Regions from separate parts of the Jonesia denitrificans DSM 20603 genome, predicted to be linked through region 1. Evidence: predicted binding sites of a transcription regulator. Region 1 holds the regulator's gene; the other holds the start of a gene.

What was found. Region 1 encodes HspR, which represses chaperone genes until heat shock. Its sites were predicted from a motif close to AAGTTGAGTCNNNNNGACTCAACTT; they were not measured.
Region 2: a site for HspR is predicted at 9,046-9,070, ahead of clpB (ATP-dependent chaperone ClpB). Genes of this name have one in related genera too.

Annotation. Positions count from the first base shown of each region.
Region 1 is NC_013174.1:361,396-376,017, reverse strand. It holds gene JDEN_RS12900 (winged helix-turn-helix domain-containing protein) at 1-951, shown strand; gene JDEN_RS01770 (DUF1540 domain-containing protein) at 958-1,266, opposite strand; gene JDEN_RS12895 (BUD32 family EKC/KEOPS complex subunit) at 1,543-2,292, shown strand; gene JDEN_RS14030 (heat shock protein transcriptional repressor HspR) at 2,300-2,842, opposite strand; gene JDEN_RS01755 (DnaJ C-terminal domain-containing protein) at 2,849-3,853, opposite strand; gene JDEN_RS01750 (nucleotide exchange factor GrpE) at 3,933-4,532, opposite strand; gene dnaK (molecular chaperone DnaK) at 4,529-6,388, opposite strand; gene JDEN_RS01740 (ABC transporter ATP-binding protein) at 6,626-8,617, opposite strand; gene JDEN_RS01735 (ABC transporter ATP-binding protein) at 8,614-10,347, opposite strand; gene JDEN_RS13770 (hypothetical protein) at 10,609-10,884, shown strand; gene JDEN_RS01725 (potassium transporter TrkG) at 10,827-11,162, shown strand; gene JDEN_RS01720 (MarR family winged helix-turn-helix transcriptional regulator) at 11,133-11,684, opposite strand; gene idi (isopentenyl-diphosphate Delta-isomerase) at 11,828-12,424, shown strand; gene JDEN_RS01710 (polyprenyl synthetase family protein) at 12,414-13,451, shown strand; gene JDEN_RS01705 (phytoene/squalene synthase family protein) at 13,448-14,386, shown strand; gene crtI (phytoene desaturase family protein) at 14,383-14,622, shown strand, end outside.
Region 2 is NC_013174.1:2,597,794-2,612,415, forward strand. It holds gene JDEN_RS12155 (TrmH family RNA methyltransferase) at 1-576, opposite strand, end outside; gene JDEN_RS12160 (HAD-IIA family hydrolase) at 703-1,476, shown strand; gene pyrE (orotate phosphoribosyltransferase) at 1,609-2,184, opposite strand; gene JDEN_RS12170 (SDR family NAD(P)-dependent oxidoreductase) at 2,204-3,013, opposite strand; gene JDEN_RS12175 (RBBP9/YdeN family alpha/beta hydrolase) at 3,023-3,649, opposite strand; gene JDEN_RS12180 (exodeoxyribonuclease III) at 3,698-4,492, shown strand; cyclic di-AMP (ydaO/yuaA leader) riboswitch at 4,668-4,839, shown strand; gene JDEN_RS13280 (C40 family peptidase) at 4,839-5,693, shown strand; gene JDEN_RS12190 (TetR/AcrR family transcriptional regulator) at 5,680-6,303, opposite strand; gene clpB (ATP-dependent chaperone ClpB) at 6,395-8,992, opposite strand; gene JDEN_RS13920 (LppM family (lipo)protein) at 9,233-10,174, shown strand; gene JDEN_RS12205 (alpha/beta hydrolase) at 10,171-11,178, shown strand; gene mnhG (monovalent cation/H(+) antiporter subunit G) at 11,194-11,601, opposite strand; gene JDEN_RS12215 (monovalent cation/H+ antiporter complex subunit F) at 11,598-11,954, opposite strand; gene JDEN_RS12220 (Na+/H+ antiporter subunit E) at 11,951-12,559, opposite strand; gene JDEN_RS12225 (Na+/H+ antiporter subunit D) at 12,556-14,148, opposite strand; gene JDEN_RS12230 (Na(+)/H(+) antiporter subunit C) at 14,145-14,622, opposite strand, start outside; gene JDEN_RS12235 (Na+/H+ antiporter subunit A) at 14,621-14,622, opposite strand, start outside.

The DNA of each region.
Region 1 (14,622 bases):
ATGTCCGCCCCAACTTTTCACCGCCCTGCTCCGCCTGTTTCTGAGCGCCCCGATGCCGGTGTTCGCCTGTCAGTGACGATTGATGCTTTTGATTCCGAGGATGTGTCACCGCAGGATGTGACCCGGTTCGCTGAGCGTATTGATCAATTTGCTCGGGAGTTACTTGCTGCGGGCCGTACCCGCACAACGGTATCGGTCAGTCATGATCAGTCGGTGTATTCGGCTACTGTGACTCCCGATGCGCGCCTGGGTGACCCTGTTGGCGCCCCGCAGGTGCAGGCGTCGTACGCACCGTCTGCCGCATTGTCAGGTGGGCAGCACCCTGACAATGGAACTGGAGCGCGGGTGGCTTCGACCACAAGGTCTGACGCTGGTTCTCCCACTGGTGTGAGCGCTCGGGTGCAGCGGTCGTGGGATAACCCGGTAACCCCGCGTCGTTCGACCCCAAACCGCACGCTCGCCCACCGGTCCTCGCGTCTTGTGCCTCGCGATGAGCAGGTGGCACGGTTACGGGAGTTTGAGGAGCAACTCGCCCAGATTACCGATGAACCGTCGGCTGCGTCACCAAGTTCGGCCGCCTGGATTCCACCGGTGACCGATCATCCGGATTTCCCAGAAATTGACGCAATATTTCATCCGCGGGTCATTATTGATTTACATCACCGGCGGGTTGTGGTGGATCAAGTCGTGCAGAAATTGACGTACAAAGAATTCGAACTGCTCGCACATTTGGTGACGCGTGCAGGGTCGGTTATTTCCCGGCAAGAATTGTTTGCTTCTGTGTGGCGCACCGATGTTCCCAGCGATTCGCGCACTATCGATGTCCATGTGCGGCGCTTGCGCGACAAGTTGGGCCTGGAAGATCACATCATTACCGTGCGCGGGGCCGGATACAAGTTCGAGTTCACGTCGCAGGTCGATGTGATCCCGGTATCCGGCGTCCGCGGGTAAGCACGGTTAGGCTGAACGCACCTGGTAGGTGAGGCACCCAGCAACGTTCGATTCTGAGGCCGCTCCCACACGCACGGAGTCAGCAACGCACTCGAGAGAGTCGTTGTGAACACAATCTCCGCGTTGGCAAGCCCCAACCGTGGTGATAACCCGGTCGAGTCCACCTTTGGTGCCCAGCGGGATGAAGGTGGCACATTTCGCGTTCACGCCGTGCCCTCCCACCGTGATTGCTGATGCGTGACATCCGTCGTGGTTGTAGCCGCATCCAACGACGTTACATTCGGTGACGTGCGCGAGTTCCATATCTGCTGCCATGGTGTTGCCCCTTGCGTGAGTGTACTGCGTCTGAGGTGGACGCTCTAGTGTGTGTCTTTTCGAGCGCATGGGCCGCCCTATGAAAAGAAGAATAGCGCGGCAAAAACAATAATGTAAGAAAGGAAGGCCTTCCTTACTTTTATTTAATTTCACTACCCAATTGTTGCGTTATTGTTTTTGCGCTGGTTAGTACTCCCCACCACAGACAAAAGATCAGCAGGACAACGCACGCACGTCACGATAGTGTGGAAGGGCGAATGACACTTGGAGTTCACCGTGGACACACACAACTGGAAACCGGGCGATGACCTGCCCGAATTCACAGAAGCACACGTGCTCAGCGAAACCCGATTAGGGCGCACCTACGCGATCAATGACGCGTATGTTGCCCGGGTTCTCACCATGCCGATCGAACGATACGAACGGCTGGAGCTGATCACACACATCGTCAGTTCCGGCTTCCCAGCACCCCGAATCTACGACACCGTCGGCAACACACTCATCATGGAACGGGTTCACGGCCCTACCCTCTTCCAAGCATTAGTCAGCGGCGAAACCTCCATTGACGACGGCGCCTACCTCAACGTGGCCCTTATGAAACAACTCCACACCATGCCAGTTCCTGATGAGCTGCGGCAGGCAGCACTGGATGACCCCATCGTGGGAGCACTGACCAATCCACAACACCTTGCAATCCTGCATATGGACCTTCACCCGGCAAACATCATCCTCACCGAACATGATGCAGTCCCCATCAGCTGGGAATGCATCCGGGTAGGTCCCCCAGAACTTGACCAAGCGTCAACGGCACTCGCGGTGGGGATCTTAGCAAGCGAGGAGCACGAGCTCCAGCATGGTGCGCAGGTCTATTTGCACCGGTTACACCAGGGTTTTGGGACCGGCTACCTCGACTACCTGGATGCAGCGTCCACATTCCGTGCCATGCGTCCTGATGTTCCTCATGAGGAGCGCGACCTTTTGGCCACTGCTCAAAGCATTATTCGTGAGGTGGCCAACCGCTCGTAGTTGTCGGTTAGTCCCGCGGGTGGTCGGGGCTGTCTTCGCGATGCGCGGTGATCTGCAGTGGGGTCACTCGTGTCACCCGGTATTCAATTTCGCGCCGTACGTGGCGTCGTTCGGCTGCCCGGTGGGCGGCGCGAGCGGCGGCGCGTTGCGCTGCGAGGCGGGCTTCACGCAGGGAGAAGCCCCGCATTTTCACAACGTCACCTTCACGTCCTGCGGTGAAGATTCGAGAACCAGGATTGACCTGTGCGTGGAGCAGCTCGACTTTCTCTTCGAGTGCTCGCACGTATTCTTCAAGGTCAAGGATGCGGCGAATCCCGGCGAGGTTGATGCCTTCCTCTGCGGAGAGCTCAGATATTTTCACCAACCGTTGGATATCGCGCTGGGAGTAGCGGCGCCCCCGACCGCGGGCGCGCCGCGGTGACACGAGCCCGAGCCGGTCGTATTGGCGCAGTGTTTGGGGGTGCATACCGGCGAGTTCGGCTGCACGGGAGATGACATACACGGGTTCGTCTTCCCGGTAGTCGTCGTCAAAGACAGCCCGAACTCGCACGGTGCATCACTCCTTTGCTGCGGCCAGTAGGTCGCGCCTGGGGTCTTCACCTGAGGTGGCCTCTTGGAAGGCTTCGACTGCGGCGCGTGCTTTTTTGGACAGGTTTTGGGGAACGACCACGGTGACGGTGACCAGGAGGTCGCCGGTTCCTTTCGTCGTTGCCACGCCTCGCCCTTTGATGCGCATCACTTTACCGTTTTGGGTTCCTTCGGCAAGTTTCATGCGCACAGTGGACCCATCAAAGGTGGGGACGTCCACTTGGGCTCCCAGTGCGGCTTCTGCGAAGGACACCGGCAGTGTCATGCGCAGGTTGAGACCGTCCATGGTGAACACGGGGTGGGGTTCCACTGCGACGGTGAGGACAAGGTTTCCTGGTTTCCCACCGTTGGGTGAGGGGCGTCCTTTCCCGGGGATCCGGATTTTTTGTCCGTCTTTGACCCCGGCGGGGATGCGTGCTTTGACGCTTCGCCCTTCGACGGTGAGGTTCACTTCGGTACCGGTCACCGCGCTTCGGAACGGCATCTTCGTGGTCGCGTTAATGTCTTGTCCTGGGCTTGTGGTGTTGGGGCGGAATCCGGTGCCAAATCCTGGTCCGGTACTGGTTTGTCCGCCACCGAATCCGCCACCGAACAAGCCAGAGAGGATGTCGTCGAAGTCGGCGTCGGAGCGCTGCCCTCGTGTCCCTGCTCCAGGTCCGTAGCCTTGGCCATGACCGAACATGGAGGAGAAGACGTCTTCGAACCCGCCACCGGCGCCGCCAGTGAATCGACCGCCGCCACCCATGGATCGGATCGCATCGTACTGTTGGCGTTGTTGCGCATCGGACAGCACAGCGTAGGCTTCCCCAATTTCTTTGAATCGGGATTCTGCGGCGGTGTCCCCTTGGTTGTGGTCGGGGTGGTATTTGCGTGCGAGTTTCCGGTAGGCCTTTTTGATGTCTGCGTCGCTCGCGTCTTTTGAGACGCCGAGAACGGCGTAGAAGTCCTTTTCCAGCCAGTCTTGCCCTGTCATGGCGTCTCCTTTCGATGGTGTGTGGTGGACCAAGCGCGGGCGTCGATGATGACGCCCGCGCTGGTCGTGTGCGTGAGTGTCACGCGTCTTCTGGACCGGTCACCGCGACTCGGGCAGCCCGCACAACCCGTTCGTCGATGCGGTACCCCACTTCGATGACGTGTGTCACCGTGGTGGTTGTGGCCTCTGCGGAGGTTTGGTGCATGAGCGCTTCGTGGATTGTGGGATCAAAGTCTTCGCCCACTTCTCCGTACGAGGTGACACCGTAGCGGGTGAGAACCCCTTCCAGCTTGTCAGCGATGGCCTGGAAGGGGCCGGTGAGGTCACCGGCGGCCCGTGCCCGTGTGATGTCGTCAAGGACGGGAAGCAGTGCAGTGAGCACGTCTTCCGTGGCCCGTGATCGTGCTGCTTCCTGTTCCCGCTTGGCACGTTTGGTGTAGTTGACGTATTCAGCGTTCAGGCGTTGCAGGTCCGCGAGGTGGGAGGCTGCTTCTGCTTGCGCTTTGTCGAGGTCGGTGAGGACTTGGTCGTCCTCACTGTCCAGGTCCGCGCGAGCGTTCTCGTCTCCTTGCGGTGCATCACTGCGTGCACTGGTGGTTGGCTCAAAGTCGAGGTGTTCGATTGAGTCGTCCCCTTCGGCTGGCGTGTTGGCGTCAGGCTGTGGGTTCTCGTTGGTCACTTCTTGTCATCCTCCTCGTCGACGATTTCTGCGTCCACAACGTCCTCGTCTGCCGATGCGCTGCTTGCGTCTGCAGGTGCGTCGCCGTCTGCTGCTGCGGCTTGCTCCTGTGCGTACAGGGCTTCGCCGATCTTTTGCGAGGACGCAACAAGTGCTTCGTTCTTTGCCTTGATGTCGTCGATGTCGTCGCCTTCGAGCGCCTTCTTCAGGGCGTCAACGTCGCTGGAGACTGTGGTCTTGACGTCGTCGCTGAGCTTCTCGTCGTTTTCTTTGAGGAGCTTTTCCACCGAGTAGGCGAAGGACTCTGCCTGGTTGCGGGTTTCAGCGTCTTCACGGCGCTTCTTGTCTTCGGCGGCGTGTTCTTCGGCTTCGCGCACCATCCGGTCGATGTCTTCCTTGGGAAGGGAGGACCCACCGGTGATGGTCATGGATTGTTCCTTGCCGGTGCCCTTGTCTTTCGCGGACACGTGGACGATACCGTTAGCGTCGATGTCGAAGGTGACCTCGACTTGTGGCATTCCGCGTGGTGCTGGGGCGATGCCGGTGAGTTCAAAGGTGCCCAGTGGCTTGTTGTCGCGGGCGAATTCACGTTCACCTTGGAAGACTTGGATGAGCACGGAAGGCTGGTTGTCTTCTGCGGTGGAGAAAATTTCGCTGCGCTTGGTGGGGATCGCCGTGTTGCGCTCGATGAGCTTGGTCATGACGCCACCCTTGGTTTCAATCCCGAGGGACAGTGGGGTCACGTCAATGAGGAGGACGTCTTTACGTTCACCCTTGAGCACACCAGCTTGGAAGGCTGCACCCACGGCAACAACCTCGTCTGGGTTGACACCCTTGTTGGGTTCTTTTCCGCCGGTGAGTTCTTTGACCTTCTCGGTTACGGCTGGCATACGGGTGGAGCCACCAACAAGCACGATGTGGTCGATGTCGTTGACGGAGATGCCTGCATCTCGGATGACAGCGCGGAAGGGTGCTTCCGTCCGCTTGAGGAGGTCGTCGGTCATCTGCTCGAACTGGGCTCGGGTGAGCTTGGTGTCGAGGTGGATGGGGCCATTCTCGCTCATGGACAGGTACTGCATGGAGATGTTGGTTGACGTTGCAGAGGACAGTTCCTTTTTGGCTTGTTCTGCAGCTTCACGCAGGCGCTGGAGCGCGATCTTGTCTTTGGACAGGTCAACGCCGTCTGTTTTCTTGACCTCTTTGATGAGGTAGTCAACGATGGCTTTGTCCCAGTCGTCTCCACCGAGGCGGTTGTCACCGGAGGTGGCGCGCACCTGGATGGTAGAGAAGTCGTCTTCGTCTTTTCCTACTTCAAGCAGCGAGACGTCGAAGGTTCCCCCACCAAGGTCGAACACGAGGATGAGTTCGTCTTCTTTGCCCTTTTCCAGACCGTAGGCCAGTGCTGCGGCGGTGGGCTCGTTGACGATGCGCAGAACGTTGAGGCCTGCGATTTGTCCGGCATCTTTGGTTGCTTGACGTTCTGCGTCGTTGAAGTACGCAGGAACGGTGATCACAGCGTCGGTGACAGGTTCGCCGAGGTATTCTTCAGCGTCTCGCTTGAGCTTGCCAAGGATACGGGCAGAGATTTCCTGCGCGGTGTACTGTTTGTCGTCGATCTCTTGACTCCAGTCGGTGCCCATGTGGCGCTTGACGGAGGAGATGGTGCGGTCAACGTTGGTGACTGCTTGACGCTTGGCGATTTCACCGACAAGTACTTCACCGGTTTTGGAGAATGCAACAACCGATGGGGTGGTGCGCATACCTTCTGCGTTGGCGATGACGGTGGGTTCGCCACCTTCAAGGACAGCAACGCAGGAGTTTGTGGTTCCGAGGTCAATTCCTACTGCACGGGCCATGAGGATCCCTTCCTTCTGGGTGAGGTGTTGCGTCGTGGGAGGCGGGTTCGTGACCGACCGCCCGAGCAACCAATTCTTGAGTCGTCCGCACTCAAGTTTGCTCTTGTTTGGGCTGTCATGCAAGTCCTAAGCATCAAACTTGAGTCTATCTCACTCAACTTTGAGAATCGATGTTCTATTCCCAGACATGACAACGGCTGGGCACCACGCTCGCTGCGTGGCACCCAGCCGCACCATTCACGCCAATGTTTCGGCGTCGTCGCTGACCGCAGCCTGCGCGAATTGTGACTGATAGAGGCGGTAATACGCCCCCTCGCGAGCAATCAGTTCCTCGTGGTTTCCCTTCTCTACAATCCGCCCATGCTCCATCACAAGGATCATGTCAGCATCACGAATCGTGGATAACCGGTGGGCAATGACAAAGGATGTCCGCCCCTGGCGTAATGCCGCCATCGCGTGCTGGAGGAGCAGTTCAGTGCGAGTGTCCACCGACGACGTCGCCTCATCAAGGATGAGCACGGAAGGTTGCGACACAAAGGCACGAGCAATGGTGATGAGCTGGCGCTCCCCTGCCGACAAGTTCGATGCGTCTTCATCAAGTTCGGTGTCGTACCCATCAGGCAACGAGTGCACGAACCGGTCCACATAGGTGGCTTTTGCAGCCGCAACAATGTCCTCATCAGAAGCGGTCGCTTTGCCATAGCGAATGTTTTCCCGGATTGTGCCAGCAAACAACCACGGGTCCTGCAACACCATTCCGGTAGTAGCCCGCACATCATGGCGGGTGAGCTCAGCAATATCCTGACCGTTGATGACAATACGGCCACCATCGAGTTCATAGAACCGCATGATGAGGTTCACGAGCGTCGTCTTGCCTGCACCGGTTGGCCCGACAATAGCCACGGTCTGCCCTGGTGCGACAGTAAATGACAAGTCCTCAATCAACGGCTGATCAGGTCGGTACGAAAACGCGACGTGGTCAAACTCAATGGTGCCATCCCCGTGGGCGGGAGCAGGCGCATCGGCGGGTTCCTCACTTTCCTCCTCGACATCAAGGAGAGCGAACACTCGCTCGGCTGACGCAGTGCCTGACTGAATGACCGCGGCCATCCCACCCAACTCAGACAATGGCTGAGTGAACTGCTGGGAATACTGAATAAACGCCTGCACATCCCCCAACCGCATTTGCCCACTAGCCACAGCGACACCACCCATGACGGCAATACCCACGTAAGTGAGGTTCCCAATGAACATCATCGACGGCATCATCGTGTTGGCAAGGAACTGCGCTTTGAACGAGGCCTCATACAATTCCTCGTTCTCGGCGCGGAACGCCTCAACGCTGGCACGTTCGCGCCCATAGACCTTCATCAGTGCATGACCAGAAAACGATTCCTCAACTCGGGCGTTCAGGCGGCCTACTTTGCGCCACTGGGTGGAGAAGGCTTTTTGTGATCGTGGCCCGATGACCCCGAAGATGATCGCCATCAGCGGGAGCGACACCAGGGCAACCAGGGTGAGCTGCCACGAGATGGTCAGCATCATGATGACCACGCCAAGAACCGTGAGCACTGAGGTCACCACCGTGGACAGTGACTGTTGCATCATTTGGGTGATGTTGTCGATGTCGTTGGTCACCCGCGAGATCAGTTCTCCACGTTGCACCTGGTCAAAGTAGGATAAGGGGAGCCGGTGGATCTTGTTTTCTACATCTCGCCGTAACCGCCACATGGTTCGAACCATGATGACGTTGATGACATATCCTTGAATCCACATGAGCAGTGCCGCCACGACATACAACCCCAGTGCGAGAACGATGAGCTCTCCAAGGCGCGTGAAATCAATACCTTGACCAGGAATGATGTCCATGGCAGACACAACATTGGCAAAATCGTCTTGCCCTTGGGTACGCAAGCCTTCAACGACTTGGTCTTTCGTGGCACCGCTAGGCAGTTGCCGGGACACGAACCCTTCAAACACCACGTTTGTGGCGTTTCCCAGCACGCGTGGGGTGAGAACAGACAACACCACACCGATGGCGCCAAGGAGGGACACCCCGATGAACGCCCACGCGTAGGGGCGCAGCAGACCAATGAGTCGTGCGAAACTCTTCCCAAAGTTCGCGGGTTTCCCTGGGGCCACGCCCCCACCCCAGTCGTCAGCAGCGATGCGCGCCTGTTCTGCTTGTGCGTCGTCGTTGGTGGGGTCGATCGGCTCTGTTGTACTCATCGGGTAGCCTCCGCGCCTTGCTGTGATTCCACGATTTCTTGGTAGGTCGTGCAGGTGGCAAGCAATTCCTCGTGAGTGCCTGTGCCCACGATGGTGCCGTCATCCAGGACGATAATGGTGTCTGCCTGGGTGATGGTGGAGACCCGTTGAGCAACAACCACTTTGGTGACATCTGGCAGAGCGCTCCATAGTGCGGCCCGTAGGTTGGCGTCGGTGGTGAGGTCGAGCGCGGAGAAGGAGTCGTCGAAAATGAGGATGTCGGGTTGGTGAATGATCGCCCGGGCGATGGCCAGACGTTGACGTTGCCCGCCGGACACGTTGGTTCCCCCCTGGGCGATGTGGGAGTCGAGTTCGTTGTCTTTCTCCCGAACGAAGTCAGCAGCTTGTGCAATCGTGAGTGCCTCCCACAGTTCCTCGTCTGTGGCATTGTCGCGACCAAAACGAAGGTTGCTGGCGATTGTGCCGGAGAAGAGGAAGGGTTTTTGGGGAACAAGCCCGATGGTGTTCCACAGGGCGTCTATGTCGGCATCGCGCACGTCTACACCGTGGAGTTGCACGCTGCCACCGGTGACATCAAACAGGCGGGGCAACAACGAGATGAGGGTGGTTTTCCCGGCCCCCGTGGACCCCACAATGGCCAGGGTCTCGCCCTTGTTCACGTGGACGTTAATGTTCGTCACGATCGGGTGGTCGGCACCGGGGTAAGCGAACTCGACGTCTGTGAGGGTGATGGCACCGCGGTCCGGGAACTCGGTGATGCCCTGGTCAGGCCGGGTGACGGTGCTTGACGTTGCGAGTACCTCGTTGATGCGTTCGGCGGAGACCGCTGCTCGCGGGATCATCATGGTCATGAACGTGGCCATGAGAACGCCCATGAGAATGGTCATGATGTATTGCATGAAGGCAAACAGCGTTCCGATTTGCACGGTCCCGTTGTCAACCTCGAGAGCCCCAAACCACACGACCCCCACGACTGTGACGTTGAGGACGAGCATGGCCAGCGGGAAGAGAAGCACGAACAGCGACCCAATTTTCCGCCCCACGACCATAATGTCAGTGTTGGCATCATTGAATCGATCTTTTTCGACAGGTTCACGCACAAACGCACGGATCACTCGGATTCCGGTGAGTTGTTCACGCATGATGCGGTTGATGGTGTCGAGTTTGCCCTGGAAGCTGCGGAACAGAGGAACCATACGGGAGATAATCACGATCGCGATGGTGAGCAGCACCGGGACAGAAACCGCAATAAGCCAGGACAACCCCACATCCTGACGCAACGCCATAATGATGCCACCCAGGGCAAGCATCGGAGCGGTGACCAGGAATGTTGCGGTCATCATCGCGAGCATTTGTACTTGCTGGACGTCATTGGTGTTTCGGGTAATGAGTGACCCGGCACCAAAGTGGGTGACTTCCCGTTCGGAGAATCCGACCACACGGTGGAAGACATCGTTGCGGATGTCCCGACCAAGCCGCATCGCGGCTTTCGCGGCGAGATACATCGCGATGATGGAGCACGTGATCTGCCCAAAGGAGATGGCGAGCATGAGGGAACCGGTGCGCCAAATGTAGGCGGTGTCTCCCAACGCAACACCGTTGTCCACAATGTTGGCGTTCAGGGAAGGCAGGTAGAGCGTGGCCATAGCGGAGAGGAACTGGAAAAACAGCACCCCCGCGACGAGGCGCCAGTAGGGGCGCAGATAGGTGATGAGGGTGCGTCTGAGCATGGGGGTCCTCGCCTTGCGTGTGAGCATCACTGGGTGGGTGCGGGACGGCGACTGCGGGTGCCTGGTCCATCGGTGAGCTTACTCCTTTGTTCTGACACGATCGAGACTTTTTTGGGGTTCCCCGCACCGGGGCAGACCAACCGTGATCGACGAGACACCTTTGTGATGACGTGGGTCCGATGACAGCCAGTTGGAGTTGTGGCAGAGTTCTTCGATGGAGTTGCACGCGGTTGAGCATGCACATGGCTCGGAAGGACCGTCATGGTCGCCCGGTTCACAACCTGGTTGTGGCAGGCACGCACTGGGGTGTCACGCCTAGCTCGAAGCTACCCGTCACACATGATTCTCACCTCCTACGCTGGTGTGATTGCGTGTTCCACCGGGTTATTGATGCTTCCGGTGGCTCACCGTGCGGGTGAGGACACCGAGTTTGTTGATGCGCTGTTTACCGCAACATCGGCGGTTGCGGTGACCGGGATGTGGAGTCGTTTCGGCGGCGTATTCCCACTGATATTTTGCGGCTCGCGGTCGCCGTGACAGCGTTGTCAGCAACTCTCATTATTGCGGCGAGTATGGCCATTTTGGAGATCAGCGGGTTGCGCCTTGATGTGGTGTTGTTTGAGGTGATCTCCGCGTATGCGACCACTGGATTGTCGACAGGGATTACCGCCGCGTTGCCGGATAGCGCTCACCTGATCCTTGTGGTGTTGATGTTCGCGGGCCGCGTGGGAACGATGACGTTTGCTGCTGCTCTGACGTTGCGGACACGGACCCGTGCACGCAGGTTACCTGCGGACCGCGTCTTGGTTGGTTAGCTGGTCAGTCAGCGCATCACGAAGTGGTTCGATGTCACCGGAACGGTCGAAGAGGTCAGCCATGGAGTGCAGGAACATGGCGATCGCTCGTTGTTCTCCGGGGGTGAATTCGTAGATGATCTCTTCCATGTCGCGGTGCATGGGGGCAAGTCGGTCTTTGACTTCGGTGTGAGCATGGTCTGTTGCTTGGATGGTCACCGAGCGGCGGTCGGCTGGGTGGGGCACTCTGGTGAGATGACCGGATCGTTCGAGCCGGTCCAGCAGTTTTGTTGTCGATGCGGTGGAGATGTCGAGTTCGTCAGCAAGTTCGCGGGGGTGCAAGGGGGCTCCGTGTCGCTGCGCTGCAATGACCGCTTGGAGTGCTTGCATGTCTGTTTTGTTCATTCCCATGCCGTCGGCCATGCGTTTGCGCATGGCCGCGTTGGCGCGGCGAAATCGACGGATTCCATCGAGGACATCGTGGACGTGGTCGCGGTCGGGGTACCAGTAGGGGGTGTTGGGTGCGGGGGTTGGTTCCTGCATGAGCCCTCCATGATGTGCATGTTTGTTGTGGTCGTGCGCGGATGGGCATTGCGCTTGTCACCCACCATCATCTACTCTAGCCTAACTAGTAACTAGCCTGGCTAACTATTTCAGCCTTTGCCGCACGACGCAGGGAGCGACAAGTGACGACCACCCCGCACGACGCGTACCACCCCCCACATCACCACAGCACCAACGCCACCAACCACGACGTGGTCATCCTGCTTGACGAGGACCACCAGGCCATCGGCACCGCACCGCGCGCAACCGTGCACACCCCCACCACACCACGCCACCTCGCGTTTTCCTGCTACCTCCTCAACGATGACGGTGAACTCCTCGTCACTCGCAGAGCTTTAAGTAAGAAAACCTGGCCCGGAGTGTGGACAAACTCGTTTTGCGGCCACCCACGACCGGGTGAATCTTTCCACGACGCCCTCACCCGCTACGCACAACTCGAACTAGGCATCACAGACATCCACTCCATCAGTGTTGCCCTACCCGACTTTGAGTACACCGCCACAGACGCCAGCGGCATTATCGAAAACGAGTACTGCCCCGTCTTTTACGCTCGCACCTCCCAACAACCCACCCCCAACCCCGACGAAGTTGCCGAATACGCGTGGACGCCGTTCCCCACCTATGTCCATGCCGCATCGATCACCCCATTTCTCCTGAGCCCCTGGTCAGTTGCCCAAACCGCCCAACTTCACAATCGCGGAGGCACCCATGTCCGTTGAACCCACAACCCGCCCAGATACGGACCTCTCCGCATCCCTGAGCACCACCGCATCGGCTGCAATCAGCGACTTCCACACTCAGCTTTCTCAGGCACATGGACGTGGCCGTCAGATCCGCCCCCGCCTCTTCCTTGAGGTGTATGCGGCACTATCCCACCGGGAAAAGCACCCACACCTGCGAGTGACGGAGCGCCCAGAAATTCAGCAGGTTGCACACGCCATCGAGCTCCTTCACACGTCGTTCCTCATCCACGATGACGTCATCGATCACGACACGATGCGGCGCGGACACACGAACATCAACGGGCATTTTGAGTTGGTTGCCCTCTCGAGCGGGGCATCGGCAGCGGACGCACACACGTTAGGGAACACTGCCGGGATCCTTGGTGGTGTGCTAGCCCTCACCGAAGCGCTCATGCAGGTGGCGGCCCTCGATTTCCCGCACCGCCAACGCCAACGTCTCCTTACCGCATTCCAGGAAGCAATCTCGCTGTCAGCACTCGGTGAACTCCTGGACGTTCATTCCGCGACCATCCCGGCCCCCACCCCCATGACGGACACCATCACCATTGCGGAACTGAAAACCGCAGAGTACTCCTTTGTTCTACCCATGCGGCTTGCAGCAATGATGGCCGACGACGCAAACACGGACGCTCTTGCTGGGGTTGGCCGCCACCTTGGTGTGGCCTACCAGCTTCACGACGACCTCAACGGCGTGTTCGCCCCAACCTCTGTCACTGGCAAAGAAGTTGGTGCTGACCTGCGCGAAAACAAGGACACTTTGCTCATTGCACACGCCCGGACAACCGATGCATGGCCGGAATTGGAACGGCTACTGGGACCAACGATCACCCCGTTGGGTGTCATGCGTGCGCAAGAGCTCCTCATTGAGGCCGGCTCGGCACGTTTTATGGAACAGCAGATCCGTGACCACCTGCGCATCGCTATGACCACAGCCCACGAGCACAACCTTGAGACAAGTGATATTCCTATACTCAACGAACTGCTCGAAGGGCTCGCGTCATGACCAGCAAAGCCACAACTCCCCAAGCCCTGTATCAGCGCGCCGCCCAGGACGCAGCGCACACGGTGATCCGGCAGTATTCCACAAGTTTCGGGGTTGCTACCGCGATGCTTACCGAGCCTGTGCGCACTCATGTGCGCAACATTTACGCACTTGTGCGCGTGGCCGACGAAATCGTGGATGGAAGCTTCGATCCGGCACCCATCCCCCACCTCACTGCGGCACTTGATGCGCTTGAAGCGGAGGTTGCCCAGGCCATGGACCGCGGGTTTTCCACGAACCTCATTGTGCATGCGTTTGCTCATACAGCAGTAACCTGTGGCATCACGGACGCTGAGATCGCCCCGTTTTTCGCCTCCATGCGCCGTGACCTCGGGGACCCGTATTACACTGCTGAGGAGCTGTCGACCTACATTTACGGGTCCGCTGAGGTCATTGGGATGATGTGTTTGCGCGCGTTTGCTCAGGCACCTGATGTCGCTCCCACACAGCGCTCCACCCTGGTCGCTGACAATATTGACGCAGCGCGCGCTCTTGGGGCGGCATTCCAAAAGATCAATTTCCTGCGAGATTTGGCCGCAGATCAAGGCGAATTAGGGCGCTATTACTTCCCCGACGTTGCGGCAAAAGGTCTCACAGAACCGGTCAAGAACAAGATCCTCGCCGACATTGAGCACGACCTTGACGTTGCCCGACAAGGCATTGCACGCCTTCCCGGTTCCTCGCGTGGCGCGGTCAAGGCAGCCTATTTACTCTTCACCTCCCTCACTCGGAAACTGCGGCGCGCCTCATGTGACGAGTTGCGCACCCGCCGTCTTCGCCTCACCACTCCCCATAAAGCCGTGGTGCTGGCCCGGTCAGCGCTCCCCACCACACCCCGCCCCCGCATCCAGCATTCTGCTGGGTGGACTGATTCGAAGGCACTGACACACCCATGAACACACCATCACCACGCATCGCCGTGATCGGCGGTGGGCTGGCAGGACTATCCACAGCCGCCCTCCTTGCAAAAAACGGTTTGACCGTGGACTTATATGAGAAAAATAGCGACCTGGGCGGGCGATGTGGGGTGTGGGAAACCGACGGGTACCTGTTTGACACAGGCCCGTCGTGGTACCTCATGCCCGAGGTGTTCGATAAGTTTTTCCACGATGTAGGAACATCCACTGCCGAG
Region 2 (14,622 bases), 510 kb from region 1:
TGCGAACCCTTCAATGGGCACAGAACCATCAATATTGTCGATGCCAATGACTGTCAGTCCGTTGTCTTGAGCCCACTGTGCAAACGCCTGCGCATCCTCATGGTGCCGAATGTGTTGATAACGGTCAGTGACCATGGCACCGCGCCGATTCCACCGACGTTTCCCCACAATGTGAACCTCAGCGACCGCAAACGCATTTGCCGTGCGCACAACAGACCCAATATTGAAGTCGTGGTGCCAGTTCTCAATGGCAATATGCAACGGATGCCGGTGCTCATCAAGGTCCGCAACGATGGCGTCCATCGTCCAATACCGGTACCGGTCAATGACGTTGCGCTGATCGCCGTGCGTTAATAACTCCACGTCAAACCTGGGGTCCACGTCCCCGTTGTCATCACGCGGCCACTGCTGTGGTCCGCCCGGCCACGGACCCACCCCTTGGGCCACCGCATCGGCAGGTGAGGGAACAACACCGCCACCGGCAACCTGATCGTGGGGCTGGGACTGGGGGCGCGCATCGGCAGGTGAGGGAACAACACCGCCACCGGCTAAACCAACAGAAGTCATGGGAACCATTGTTTCATTCCTCGCAGACTTGCCCGGCTCGCGCGGACGTAGGGTGATGTTGCGTCAATTACCTGTGATGATGGTGACAGAGACACATCCACGATTGGGCACCCGCCCTCACTCAAGGAGAACGTTATGACGCGCACCATCGAATCCTGGCTCACTGACATGGACGGGGTCCTCGTCCACGAAGGGCATGCCATCCCCGGCGCCCCTGAATTCATTGCCCGACTGCGGGAAAAGGAACGGCCCTTCCTCATCCTCACGAACAACTCGATCTTCACCCCGCGTGACTTACGCGCACGGTTGTCTGCGTCAGGCATTGAGGTGGACGAATCAAATATTTGGACGTCAGCGTTGGCGACAGCAAAGTTTTGCGCCGATCAGATGCCTGGCGGGTCTGCCTACGCCATCGGGGAGGCAGGACTGACCACCGCACTGTATGAGGCTGGGTACACGCTCACCGATTCGAGCCCTGATTATGTGGTGCTCGGGGAAACGCGCACCTATTCGTTTGAGGCGATCACCAAGGCGGTGCGGCTCATTCTTGATGGTGCCCGGTTCATTTGCACGAACCCGGACCCAACAGGTCCATCCCAAGAAGGGCCGATGCCTGCAACTGGTGCAGCCGCCGCGATGATCACCAAAGCCACCAAACGTGAACCGTACTTTGTCGGCAAACCCAACCCGATGATGTTCCGTTCTGCGCTCAACCGTATCGATGCGCATTCAGAAACCACGGCCATGATTGGTGACCGGATGGACACTGACGTGGTCGCTGGTATTGAAGCAGGGTTGCAAACCTACCTGGTTCTCACCGGGTCAACGGCCCCGCACGAGGTTGACGGTTACCCGTTCCGCCCGTCCGAGGTGCGCGATTCGATCGCGGACCTGATCGACCTTATTTAGTGCCTGCAGCGCCCCAGTGACCGCCACGGTGGGGCGGGAATCCGAAGCGAGTCCCGCCCACCGTGGTGCTGAATCGTCTGTGTGTGCTGGCGCGTGTGCCTGTCGATGCGCGGCACAGCTGGTTGCGAGTGGTTACGCAAGTCCGAGGTCAGTGAGACCAAACAGCGAGAGGTATGGCACACCGAGCGCCTCAATTTTCTCCTTGGCACCCGTTGCGCGGTCCACAATGGTTGCGACAGCAACAACGTCTGCCCCAGCGGCCCGGCACGCCTCAATGGCAGCGATGGGTGACCCACCGGTCGTTGTGGTGTCTTCCACAACAACAACTCGGCGACCTGAAATATCTGGGCCTTCAATCTGACGCTGCATCCCGTGGGCTTTCGCAGCCTTGCGGACAACAAACGCGTCCAAATCCAATCCGCGTGACGCAGCAGCGTGAAGCAACGCGGTGGCAATGGGGTCAGCGCCTAATGTCAGCCCACCCGCAGCGTCGACGTCTGCCGGACCAAAGCCAGCTTCTTCAAGGGTGTCCAACAGGACGTGGCCAATGAGGGGGGCGGCGCGGTGGTGCAACGTCACCCGACGCAAATCCACGTAATAGTCAGCTGTCGCACCAGAGGACAACGTGACCGTTCCATGGACGACGGCCAGTTCACGAATCAGGGCAGCAAGCTGTTCACGAGGTGTTGGGGAAAGTGTCTCAGTCACACCACCAGGGTACGCGACGTTAGGTCTGGCTTGGCGTGGTGATCGGATTGCGGCGTCCAGCTGCCGTGCTGGCCACTGCGCCACGCACTTGCAATGCCCGCACAACAAACCGCGGCAAAATACGCAACAAGCCAGATGCTCCCTTGTACCGCAGTGACGGGGTTGAAAGGACCGCACCACGGCGCGCATCGGCCAGAGCTTCACGGACAAGTTCCTCCGCTGACAGCCACGCAACCTCGGGGAACCCCGAATAGTCAATGCCTGCACGTTCGTGGAACTCAGTGTGCACAAACCCAGGGCACAACGCCATCGCGGATGCCCCCGTTCCTGACAATTCCACAGCAAGTCCTTCGGTGAAGGACCGCACCCACGCTTTATGCGCCGAGTAGGTGCCTGATGCGGTGAGCGCGGCGACCGAGGACACATTGATAATGAGCCCTCGTCCCCGTTGGCGCATGACCTTGGCTGCGGCATGCGATAACCGCATGACCGCCTCCACCATGACCGTCAACGCCTCGGCTTGGTCGTCAATCTCAGAATCCAGGAACCGAGTGTTGATGGCATACCCAGCGTTGTTGACCAGAAGGTTAATGGGGCGGTCCCGGTCACTGAGCCGCTGCACAACCGAGTCGATCCCCTCGCGTGTCCCCAAGTCAGCGGGGAGCACGTCAACATGAACACCCGCAACCGAGTTCAGTTGCTGGGCGACCGCATCAAGCCGGTGGGCATCGCGTGCCACCAGGACAAGGTTGTGGCGACTCGCAGCCAGTTGCCACGCAAATTCCAACCCAATGCCTGCTGTTGCTCCAGTGATCAGTGCTGTTGCCATGACTTCAGCCTAGTCGGTGTGCTCGGGCTCGGGGAGTCGGCGGGCCGCACAGCCGCGAAGAAACCGGAGAATCATGTGCCCATGGAGGACTAGTCCCCATGCAATCCCAGGAATATGCCCCACCACGCGCATCCGCACGTTGTGCGCCCCTGGAATCATCGTGTCTGACGGGAACACCACCCCATCAACCGCAGCGCGCAACGACATCACCCGGTCCCGTTCCTGCGGGTCAAGCTCCGCCACAAACTCGGCAATGTCGTCGAGGGCATCTTCAAATACGTCATTGACGTCAAAAATAGGTTCCGGGATGATGTGGGGTCGGTGAATTTTCCCGCAAATGAGCACTGCCCCCGCGACCACGTCACTGCGAGCCGAAAAAGCACCCAGCACGGCGCTTGCACCGGCACTTGCCCCCACCAACGCGACCGTCTCTCCGCGCTCGTGGCGCGCATCGATCATCGCGATCAGGGCAGCTAACCGCTCCTCCCAGGCGATCTCGCCCGCCCACCCCACCGTGAACATGCGGACCCGCGCTCCCAGCGGACGCCACAGGCGAAGCGCCGCCCATTGGGCGGACAGCAGGAACCGGGTACGGTCAAATAACCCGGGCACGTAAATGATGGTGAGCGCAGACATGATGGAGTGATCCTACCGCCTGGCCCGCAACACGATAGGCTTGCTGCCATGCGACTGGCCTCATGGAATATCAATTCAATCCGTGCCCGTACTGACCGCGCATTGGCGGTTCTTGAACGTCATGACATCGACGTCTTGGCGTTGCAGGAAACAAAATGCAAGGACGAGCAGTTCCCCGTGGCGGCGTTTGAGGAAGCTGGGTATGAGGTCGCCCACGTTGGGGTGAACCAGTGGAACGGGGTCGCGTTGATTTCGCGGGTCGGGCTTGACGATGTGCACCGCGCGTTCCCAGGCCAACCCGGGTTTGGTGAGGACCCGGTTGTTGAAGCACGTGCGGTGGGCGCAATCTGTGGCGGGGTGCGCGTGTGGTCGTTGTACGTGCCCAATGGGCGCGAGATTGACCACCCTCACTACCACTACAAGTTGCAGTGGCTTCACCAGTTGAAAAACTCTGCACAGCAGTGGACCGCCGATGACCCGGCAGCACAGGTCGCGCTTGTGGGTGACTGGAATGTGGCGCCACGTGACACCGACGTGTGGGACCGGGAGTTCTTTGAGGGGAAAACCCACGTGACTGACCCTGAGCGTGCCGCTTTTGCCGCCTTTGGCGACATTGGCTATACGGAGGTTTCTCGAGTCCATGTACCCGAGGATGTTTACACATACTGGGACTACCAGCAGCTTCGGTTTCCTAAGAACCAAGGGATGCGTATTGATTTTGCCTGGTGCTCCCCCGCCTTGACCAAGCGGGTGACTGGAGTAGAGATCGACCGCAATGAGCGCAAAGGTAAAGGCGCATCTGATCATGTTCCAGTTATTCTCGACATTTCGGAGTCACTGTGATCTTGGCCCGCGGGTGAAAACCTTCCACGTGGAAACCTCTCATACAGGTTGTGAACAGCGCAGACAACGCCAACAACAAACAGGTGGCCCCAGTGTGTCGTGACCTACTCGTGACATTCACGCAAACACTGTTTAATCTTTAATCGTCTCGACAACCGTCAGATGACGTCGAGATACCAGATGAACGCCGAGTGCTGCCGGCATCTGGTTTCCTGGACTTACGGCAGCAGTGGGGGACCCACTCTTTCCGGTTGCTTGTCAACCTTGGGGTGAAGCCGCATCCGCGGCCGGGACATACCTCGTTCCGAACCCGACAGCTCACCTCACAGGCGTCCGAGGTATCACCATGACACGTACACAACGCGTGGCGCCTGAGCACGCCCTAAAACCGGGCACAACACGCAAGCGCCGCCCCACCCTGACCATCGCTGCACTCACTGGTTCGCTGATCCTCGCCGGGATCGTCGCACCAGCAACAGCGCAAGCCACCCCGACAAGCACCGCAGCCACCACAGTAGCCACCGCGCCAGTGGCAGCAGCAACACCCCTGAACACTGCGGTCAAGAAGGCACCCAGCATCAAGGTGTCGACGTCCAAGAAAAAATGGGCTAAAGGCTCCACCCCCGCCAAAGTTGGCACCAAAGTTGTTGTGGCAGGCAAAGCAGCAACCGGAAAAGCACAGTTCTACGTGGGCAAGAAACGCGTTGCCACAAAAACCCTGAAAAACGGGAAGGCAACCTACCGGCTCTCAAAGAAGCTCTCCGCCAAGAAGCACACCGTGACCGTGCGCTACCTGCCAACAGGCTCCGCAAAGAACATCAGCACCACCGGGTCAAAGGCCACCCGCGTGCAGGTCAAAGCATCAAAGACTGACAAGGTCCTTGCCATTGCGAAAGCTCAAGTCGGCGTGAAATACCGCAGTGGCGGCACCAGCCCTAGTCGTGGCTTCGATTGCTCAGGGTTCACCCAGTACGTGTACAAGAAAGCTGGCGTGAAAAAACTTCCCCGCACCTCAAGCGCCCAAAAGCGCGCGGGCAAGCGAGTATCGCGCAGCGCCGCACGACCAGGCGACCTCGTCTGGAGCCCAGGCCACGTCGCGATCTACGCAGGCAACGGCAAAATTATCGATGCGCCACGCCCAGGCAAGAAAATCGCCGTCCGAAAAATGTGGCAGTCCAACCCCGTTTTCATCCGGTTGTAACTGTCTCCGGGGTGTTCCCACGCCCAGTGAAGGAGAGAAACTCGCGCACGATGCGTGGCATATCGACGTGGCGGTCAGGGAGACCTGACCGCCACCCGTATAACCACACCACTTGCAGCCCATCCATTAACGCCACCAGCGCTTTGGCCACTTCCGCTGGATCAAGCGTGGGTGACAACTTCTCTTGGCGGCGTAACTCCTCAAAATAGAGGGTGTATCCCTCAAGGGTGCGCCGGTAGCGCTCCGAAAAATATTCATGGGCAGGGTGCGCCGGGTCCGTTGCTTCCGCACTCAACTTCGCAAACAACGACACCATCCCCGGGCGCTCCATGTTGCGCTCCGCCAACTCCACGATCGCGTCGACCAAGTCATAGCCCTGCTCCAGCAACGGCAACGTGATGCGCACATCCTCGGCGTCACGCGCATCCAACACGGCCAACAACAGGTCGCTCTTGGATGGGAAGTGGTGGAGCAACCCGGGGTGGGAGATGCCAACACGGGCGGAAATATCACGTAGTGACGCTTCGTAATACCCGTTCTTGGCAAACACGATCATCGCTTCTTTGATGATCTCCTCACGGGTTGATTTCCCGCGCGCGTATCTGGCCATGACGATGTCCGCCTTTCAACCCCGTTGTTGCGGTAGGTATTCACATTCAACCACACAATGTGACCTAGGACACTTGTGCGTCCATCACCGCCTACACGGGCCGCACATCAACAATCAACCCGTCGGGGCCAGCAGACACAGCAATGACGCTGCCCTCCACCGCCTCCCCCGCCAAAATCAGACGAGCAAGACGGTCGCCTATCTCCCGTTGCACCAACCGGCGCAACGGACGCGCCCCATACACTGGATCAAAACCGGTTTCCGCCAACCAACGGCGCGCATCATCTGACACCGTCACACTCATCCGCCGATCCGCCACACGCCGCTCAATCTCAGCGACCTGCATATCGACAATCTTCGTCAGCTGAGGCAACGTCAACGCATCAAACATGACCACATCATCAAGCCGGTTCAAAAATTCCGGCTTAAAGTGAGCGCGCACCGCCGCCATCACCGACTCCCGCTTCGCCTGTGCATCAGTGATCGGATCAATGAGGAACTGTGACCCGATGTTGGAGGTCAACACGAGAATTGTGGAGCGGAAATCCACGGTTCGTCCCTGACCATCGGTGAGTCGGCCGTCATCAAGGACCTGCAAGAGGATGTCAAAAACCTCGGGGTGAGCTTTCTCGACCTCATCAAGCAGAACCACCGAATACGGACGACGGCGGATCGCCTCAGTGAGCTGTCCACCCTCGTCGTAACCCACATACCCAGGAGGAGCCCCCACCAACCGAGCCACCGAATGCTTCTCACCGTATTCCGACATGTCAATGCGGACCATGGCACGCTCATCGTCGAAGAGGAACTCCGCGAGCGCCTTAGCAAGTTCGGTTTTCCCGACCCCGGTGGGGCCAAGGAACAGGAAGGACCCGGTGGGTCGGTTCGGGTCAGAAACCCCTGCCCGGGAGCGACGCACCGCATCGGATACCGACGCGACTGCTTCTTCCTGACCAATCAGACGCCCACCGATACGTTCTTCCATGTGGAGGAGTTTGTCGGATTCCTCTTGGAGGAGACGCCCGACCGGGATACCGGTCCACGCTTCGACAACTTCAGCGATTTCGTGGGCGTCAACGCGTTCACCGACAAGGCGTTCTCGCGTGTCTGTCTCGGCGGTGATGTTCTCAGCGGTCACGGCGTCGTCCAGTGCTCGTTGAACGGCAGGGATCTCGCCGTAAAGGATCCTTGACGCTGTTTCTAGGTCACCGTCCAGTTGAGCGCGTTCGGCTTGGGCGTGGAGGTCATCGAGTTGTTTGCGTAGTTCTCCCGCTTTGTTGAGACCACCGCGTTCGCGTTCCCATCGGGCGTTCAGTACCAGGAGTTGTTCTTGGGCGTCAGCGAGTTGGGCGCGCACCTCGTCAAGCCGGGTCGGGGCTGAGGCGGCGTCGGAGTCGCGCAGCGCGATCTCTTCCATGGTGAGGCGTTCAATAGATCGTTCCAGGGTGTCAATTTCGACTGGGGAGGAGTCCATTTCCATGCGCAGGCGGGAGGCCGCCTCGTCAATGAGGTCGATCGCTTTGTCGGGCATGCGTCGACCGGTGATGTACCGGTGGGACAGTGTTGCTGCCGCAATAACTGCGCCATCTGAGATTTCGACACCATGGTGCGCTTCGTAGCGGGGTTTGAGACCGCGCAGAATTGCGATGGTGTCTTCCACGGATGGTTCATCAACGTACACCTGCTGGAATCGGCGTTCGAGCGCTGGGTCTTTTTCAATGTTTTCGCGGTACTCGTCGAGGGTTGTTGCCCCGATGAGGCGCAGCTCTCCTCGTGCAAGCATGGGTTTGAGCATGTTACCGGCGTCCATTGCTCCTTCTGACCCGCCGCCTGCTCCCACGACTGTGTGCAGTTCGTCGATGAACGTAACGATCTCTCCGTCTGAGGATTTGATTTCGTCGAGGACGGATTTGAGGCGTTCTTCGAAGTCACCCCGGTATTTTGCGCCGGCAACCATGGCTGTGAGGTCAAGGGAGATGAGTCGTTTGTTGCGCAGTGATTCGGGGACGTCGTTTTTGACGATGCGCTGGGCTAGCCCTTCAACGACTGCCGTTTTCCCGACGCCAGGTTCTCCGATAAGGACTGGGTTGTTTTTGGTGCGCCGGGACAGCACTTGGATGACGCGGCGGATTTCGGTGTCTCGGCCGATCACCGGGTCCAAGGAGGACTCTCGTGCTGCTGCGGTGAGATCGATTCCGTATTTTTCTAACGCTTTGTAGGTTCCTTCTGGGTTCGCTGAGTTGCGATCTTTGCCCTGTTGGAGTGAGGGGAGTTGTTGGGTCAGCGCCTCGTAGGTGGCTCCAGCTTTGGTGAGGAGGTCGCCGGCTGTGCACTGTGTGTGGGCAATTCCGAGGAGGAGGTGCTCAGTGGAGACATAGGTATCTCCTGCTTTATCTGCTTCTGCGCGGGCACGTTGAAGAGCGAGCCCGAGGTCGTGGGACGCAGTAGGTTGGGTGACCGAGGTGCCACTGACAGTGGGGAGTGCGACCAGTGCGCGCCGGACATCTGCCCCCAGCGTCTGGGTGTTCACTCCGGTGAGTCGGAGTAGTTCGCTGGCGAATCCATCTGTTTGGTCAAGCAGTGCTGACAGCAGGTGGAGGGCGTCGACTTGGGGGTGGGAGGCGGCTGTGGCGGACTGAATGGCGTCACTGAGCGCCTGTTGGGTCATTGAGGTGTTCTTTGGTTCCATGTTCGTGCCTTCTGTACTCGTGTATGAGGTGTCTATGAAGAAGAACCCGCTCAAAGTTGAGTCTATTCCACTCAACTTTGATTTGCATCTCTCAGTCGTGTATTCCACCCCGCGTGAACCCCATGAACCGGTTAGTCTGTAAGAACACTGACCGCGGACCACACGGCAACCACCCCAAAACCCACGGGCACGGCAGAAGCCACCACCTCGTCAATGACGACCCTCAGAAAAAAGGCCACCATGCGAACCTCACCCCACACAACAGCGATCGCACGCATTGTCGTTGCCGCAGTGACGTTGGTCGCTCTTACTGGTTGCGTCCGAGTCCACACCGACCTCACGCTCAATAACGACAACACCGCGTCTGGAGAAATCATCTTCGCGGTCTCGGACGAGTTTGCAGAAAGCCTGGGCATGACGCCCGAGGAAGTCGCAGACGCCCTCCTCACTACCGGTGACGGCGCAGCAGACCAAGGCATTGGCGCCGGTGCCACGTCCGAGGAGCCCTACCAAGAAGACTCCTACACCGGGACGCGCTACGTGTTCGAAGCGACCCCCATCAACGACACCGCCAACGATGAGGCACTCTCCATCATCCGAGAAGACGATGTTTTTGTGGTGAGCGGAGTCTTCGAAGACCAGCTCTCTGACCCAGAACTTGCCGGACTGGAAGATCCCATGTTGAGTTCCATGGATGTTCGGTTCTCCATCACCTTCCCTGGTGATGTCATTGAAACCAACGGTGACATCGACGGGAAGACTGTCACCTGGACCTACACCCCGGGTGAAGACCTCGTCATGGAAGCACGCGGGGAAGCCACCGGATCTGGACTAGACATCCTCAGCACACCAGAAGGCGGTCTGCCAGGCTGGCTTATTGGACTGCTCATCGCACTGTCCCTCGTCCTCGTTGCCATTGTCGTGGTCATCATCGTCGTGATCAGCCGTTCTCGGCGCAACCAGGCCCACAATGATGGCCAAGTTCCCCCGCCTGGCGCGAGCCCCCTGCCACAAGAGGCAGGGACTATCTACCCTCAGGAACCACCAGCACCACCCACCAGCGGGTCCGAACCACCAGCACCACCGGCACCAACCCCGCCTGCAGCCACGGTTGACCCAGCGCACAACCCCACCCCCACACCACGCCCTGACGCCTCACCAACGGATCACGACAAACCATGAGTACCACGCCCTCCGCCTCACCCCGCGCCCCTGAATTTCACGATGACAACAGCGGCGTATGGCGCCGTGACGTCTTAGGTGATTCCTGGGTAGCCAGGACACTACACGTGGGTTGCGACGAGGAAGGCGCAGTCAATGCAACGCTCGTGCGGCGCACGGCTGGCCCACGCCACCGACGCGCTGTCCTGGCAATTCATGGCTTTGTGGACTACTTCTTTCAGGAGCACCAGGCCGAGTTCTTTGAGTCCCTAGGATTCGATTTTTACGCTATCGATCTGCGTAAATATGGTCGTTCCCTACGGCCTGAACAAACACCAAATTATGTGACAGAGCTCGCCGACTACCGTCGAGAGCTTGAGGCAGCTCAACACATCATCCGCGAGGAAGAAGGACATGACCTGTTTGTTGTCCTTGGCCACTCAACGGGTGGGCTGATCGCCTCGCTGTGGGCAAACGTGAACGACTCCATTGACGGTGTCATCCTCAACTCCCCGTGGTTTGACCTCAATAAACCTCAAATCGTCACATGGTTTGTTGACCTTGTCATGCCACTGGTTGCCCGCTGTCACCCGCGCCGCCCCGTGGGGGCGTTGGCCCCTCACTACGGCCGGGCACTTCACCGCGATTCTGGTGGACAGTGGGATTATGACTTGACGTGGAAACCTCATGACGGCTTTCCTGTTCGAGCAGCGTGGCTCATGGCGATCCGGCGTGGGCACCATGCCATTCGCCGAGGGTTGCACCTGCCTATGCCAGTGTTGGTGTTGTCCTCAACCCGGTCTGGTTCTGCCACTCGCTTTCACGAGGAACTCCTCACGACAGATTCCGTCCTGCGGGTTGAGCACATCCTTGACGGCGCTGAACGGCTAGGACGCGACGTCACCGTTGCCCAAGTTGACGAAGGCGCCCACGACCTGTCCTTGTCGCAGTCAGAGAAAGCCCGGCAGGCGTATTATGACCACATCGCGGCGTGGCTCACGGACCGCGGGTTCCTCGCTGACTAAACCCAAGCCCAGCAACTAGCTGGCAGAATCCTCTTCTGCGGCGTCTTGTCGTGTGGTGGTGTTGTGCACAACTGCCGATGCGCGCTGCGCATCTTCTGCTAGTTCGTCGCGTTCTAACTCGTCTTTGTTGAGCTGCCCAAGCCGGTAACCAGTTCGCCCCACCATGTGCGCAGACACCGGGGCGGTCAGTAGTTGGAAAATCACGATCAGGATAAGGAGCCCCACCACGCCCCAGTTGCGCACCCGCAGTGCTTCCGCAGTGAGCATAAGAATAAGCCCAAGCACCTGGGGTTTAGTGGCCGCGTGCATCCGGGCGAGAAGGTCAGGGAAACGCAGCACACCGACTCCTGCGGCCAACGTGAGAAAAGCACCAGCGAGCAAACACAGTGCTGCAACCGTGTCAGCGATTATCCCCCAGTTCATTGCTCACTCTCCATTTCTTCGCGACGGCGCCGAAGCTCCTCTTCACGAGCAATCTCCTGGGTGGTGAGAACACGACGTTCTTCAACTGGTTCCCGTGCTGCGAACCGTGAGATCGTCACCGACCCCACAAAACCCACAAGTGAGAGCGCCACAAGAATCGGCAGGGTGTCAGTCCGGCGGCTAAAAGCCGCCTCCAACGCGATTCCCCCGATCAGGACAGTGGCGAACACATCGAGAGCCAACGTTCGGTTGAGCATAGTTGGTCCGCGTTCCGCCCGAATAAGAGCCATGATGCCCGCTACCCCAAGCATCAGAGCACAGACCGCGAAAACAACGTTGAGTACCACAGTCATGCGTCGTCCTTCCCCCGTTGTGTCACGACACGCCCTTCGCGTGCAGTTGGAGCAACGACCGGCCCTTTCCGCCCCAGCGCAACACCCGCATCAGCAAGCTCCTCATCTGAACCAAGCGCACGTAACACCCGGGACTCAAGTTCCCACACCGTCTCACGGACCTTGTCGACCCCCCCTGAATGATCAATATCAAGCACATGCAAATACAACGTTGACGTCAACCGGTGCGCTTCAATCACCAACGAACCAGGGACAAGTGTGCTCATCTCAGCGGTCATTGACAGATACAGATCTGACCGAGACCGCAACTGAACGCGCACCACCGCACTTCGCGGACGATGCCACCACCGCAGCGCCAGGAAAGCCACCTGAAAAGATGCCCTAAAAACATCCCTGAGGAAGAGCGCCACCATAAGGAAGAAATACCAGGAACGCACCCGACCATGAAACTCTAGCGGCGGTAAGGGGAAGACCCTCATGATGAATGCGCCGAGAAGAGCGCCGCCTGCAACGTTCGCGAACGACAGGTCACCCCACAACAACACCCACACCACGGCCAACCACGCGACGCCACCCCACTGGATACGGCGGACAAGGGCTCTCATGACACGACCCCTTCCTCAGCATCCGCGTCCCGCAAGTTGGACTCGTCAACTCGCCCTGGACCATCTTTGTCAGTCGAGTGGCCATCTCCACGCCCTTCCGGAGACAACACCGCATCGACATAGTTCCGCGAATCCATCATTGTTGTTGCAGCCCGGTTCGCGTAATCGTAGAGAGGCCCAGCGAACACTGTGATCGCGAGCGTCACCAGCAGCAATGCTGCTGCTGGCCCCACCATGATGCGGGGAAGTTTCACATCAGGGACATCGTCTGTCCCTGGCTGCCAAAACGCCTTGTTCCAGGCTTTTACGATCGCGTACAACGTCAAGAGCGAGGCAACAACCGACCCGATCACCAGAACCCAAGCAAGCGGACGATCCTGAGCGGCGCCTGCCTCCAACAACCCCACTTTGCCTAAAAACCCGGAGAACGGCGGGATTCCTGCCAAATTCATTGCTGGGATGAAGAACAACACAGCAAGCCCAGGGGCAACCTTGGCAAGCCCTCCCAAGCGTGTCAGCGATGTCGTTCCGCCACGGCGCTCAATGAGGCCGACAATGAGGAACAGCGTGGTTTGCACGGTGATGTGGTGGGCCACATAGAAGATTGCCGCTCCAAGACCAATTTTTGACCCCAGCGCGATTCCAAAGACCATATACCCGATGTGGCTCACCAACGTGAAGGACAACAAACGTTTAATGTCGTTTTGTGTGACAGCACCGAGGATTCCAATGATCATGGTAGCCAAGGCTAACCACATCAGCGCATCATCAAGCCGCCCCGAGGGGAAGAGTAACGTTTGAGTCCTCATGATTGCATACACACCCACCTTGGTGAGTAACCCAGCAAACACAGCAGTCACGGGGGCCGGAGCCGTGGGATAGGAGTCAGGCAGCCACGAAGACAACGGGAAGATCGCAGCCTTGATACCAAACCCCAGGAGAAGGAGGATCTGCAAGACCAACGCAACGTCAGGATCAATCTCAGCTAACCGGACACTTAACTGCGCGAGATTCATCGTTCCCGTTGCTGCATGAATCATGGCCAGCGCCGTCAAGAAGATCATCGAGGACAGCAAACCCACCACAACATAGATCGCGCCAGCTCTGATCCGTTCAAAGGTGCCACCCAGTGTCAGTAAGACGTATGACGCCACGAGGAGCATTTCGAATCCCACATAAATGCTAAACAAGTCACCGGCGAGGAAGGCGTTGGAGACTCCAGCCGCCAACGCCAAATAGGTGGGGTGGTAGATCGAGACAGGTGCTTTGTGGTTCCCGTCGCTAATTCCCTGACCAATCGAGTACACCATCACGCTTAACAGAACAGTGGATGACACCGTCAGCATCAGAGCCGACAACCGGTCTCCCACCAGCGCAACTCCAACAGGTGCCGCCCACCCACCCGAATTCACAACGATCGGTCCTGCATCAACCACAGCCATCAACCAGGCGGAAAACACCACCATGAGCATCAGCGCAACCACAGAAATGACTTGTTGGAGGCGAGGACGACGGTACAGCGCAAGCGCAAGCCCAGCCGCGAACAGCGGAATCATCACCGGGAGCGGTACCAGCCAGGTGTAGCTCATGATGGCTCCTCCCCTCGTGCTGTTTCGTCCCGAGCTTCAGATGCTTCGTCATCGACACTCAGATCTGAGGTATCTGCGGTGTCGCTGCCTGCCACTGTTGGTGCGTTGCGGGCGGCCAACCGAGCAATTCTTCGGTCTTCAAGGTCGTCTTGAACCTCATCGTGACCGTGCATTTGCCAGGAACGGTACGCCATAGCCAAAATGAACGCTGTTAACCCAAAGGTGATCACAATGGCGGTGAGAATCATGAACTGGGCAAGCGGGTCAGCCATGTCTTCCTCCGCGGTGACCCCTACAATCGGGGCTCCCCCAGCCTTTCCTCCAGACAGCAGGAGCAAAATGTTCACTCCATTGGAGATGAGGATGAAACCTACGAGCACTCGCGTCAGTGACCGTTCCAGGAGGAGGTAGACACCCGCCGTGACAAACGCCCCCACAGCGAGAACCAACATGAGTGAAGGAACCATATCGGTC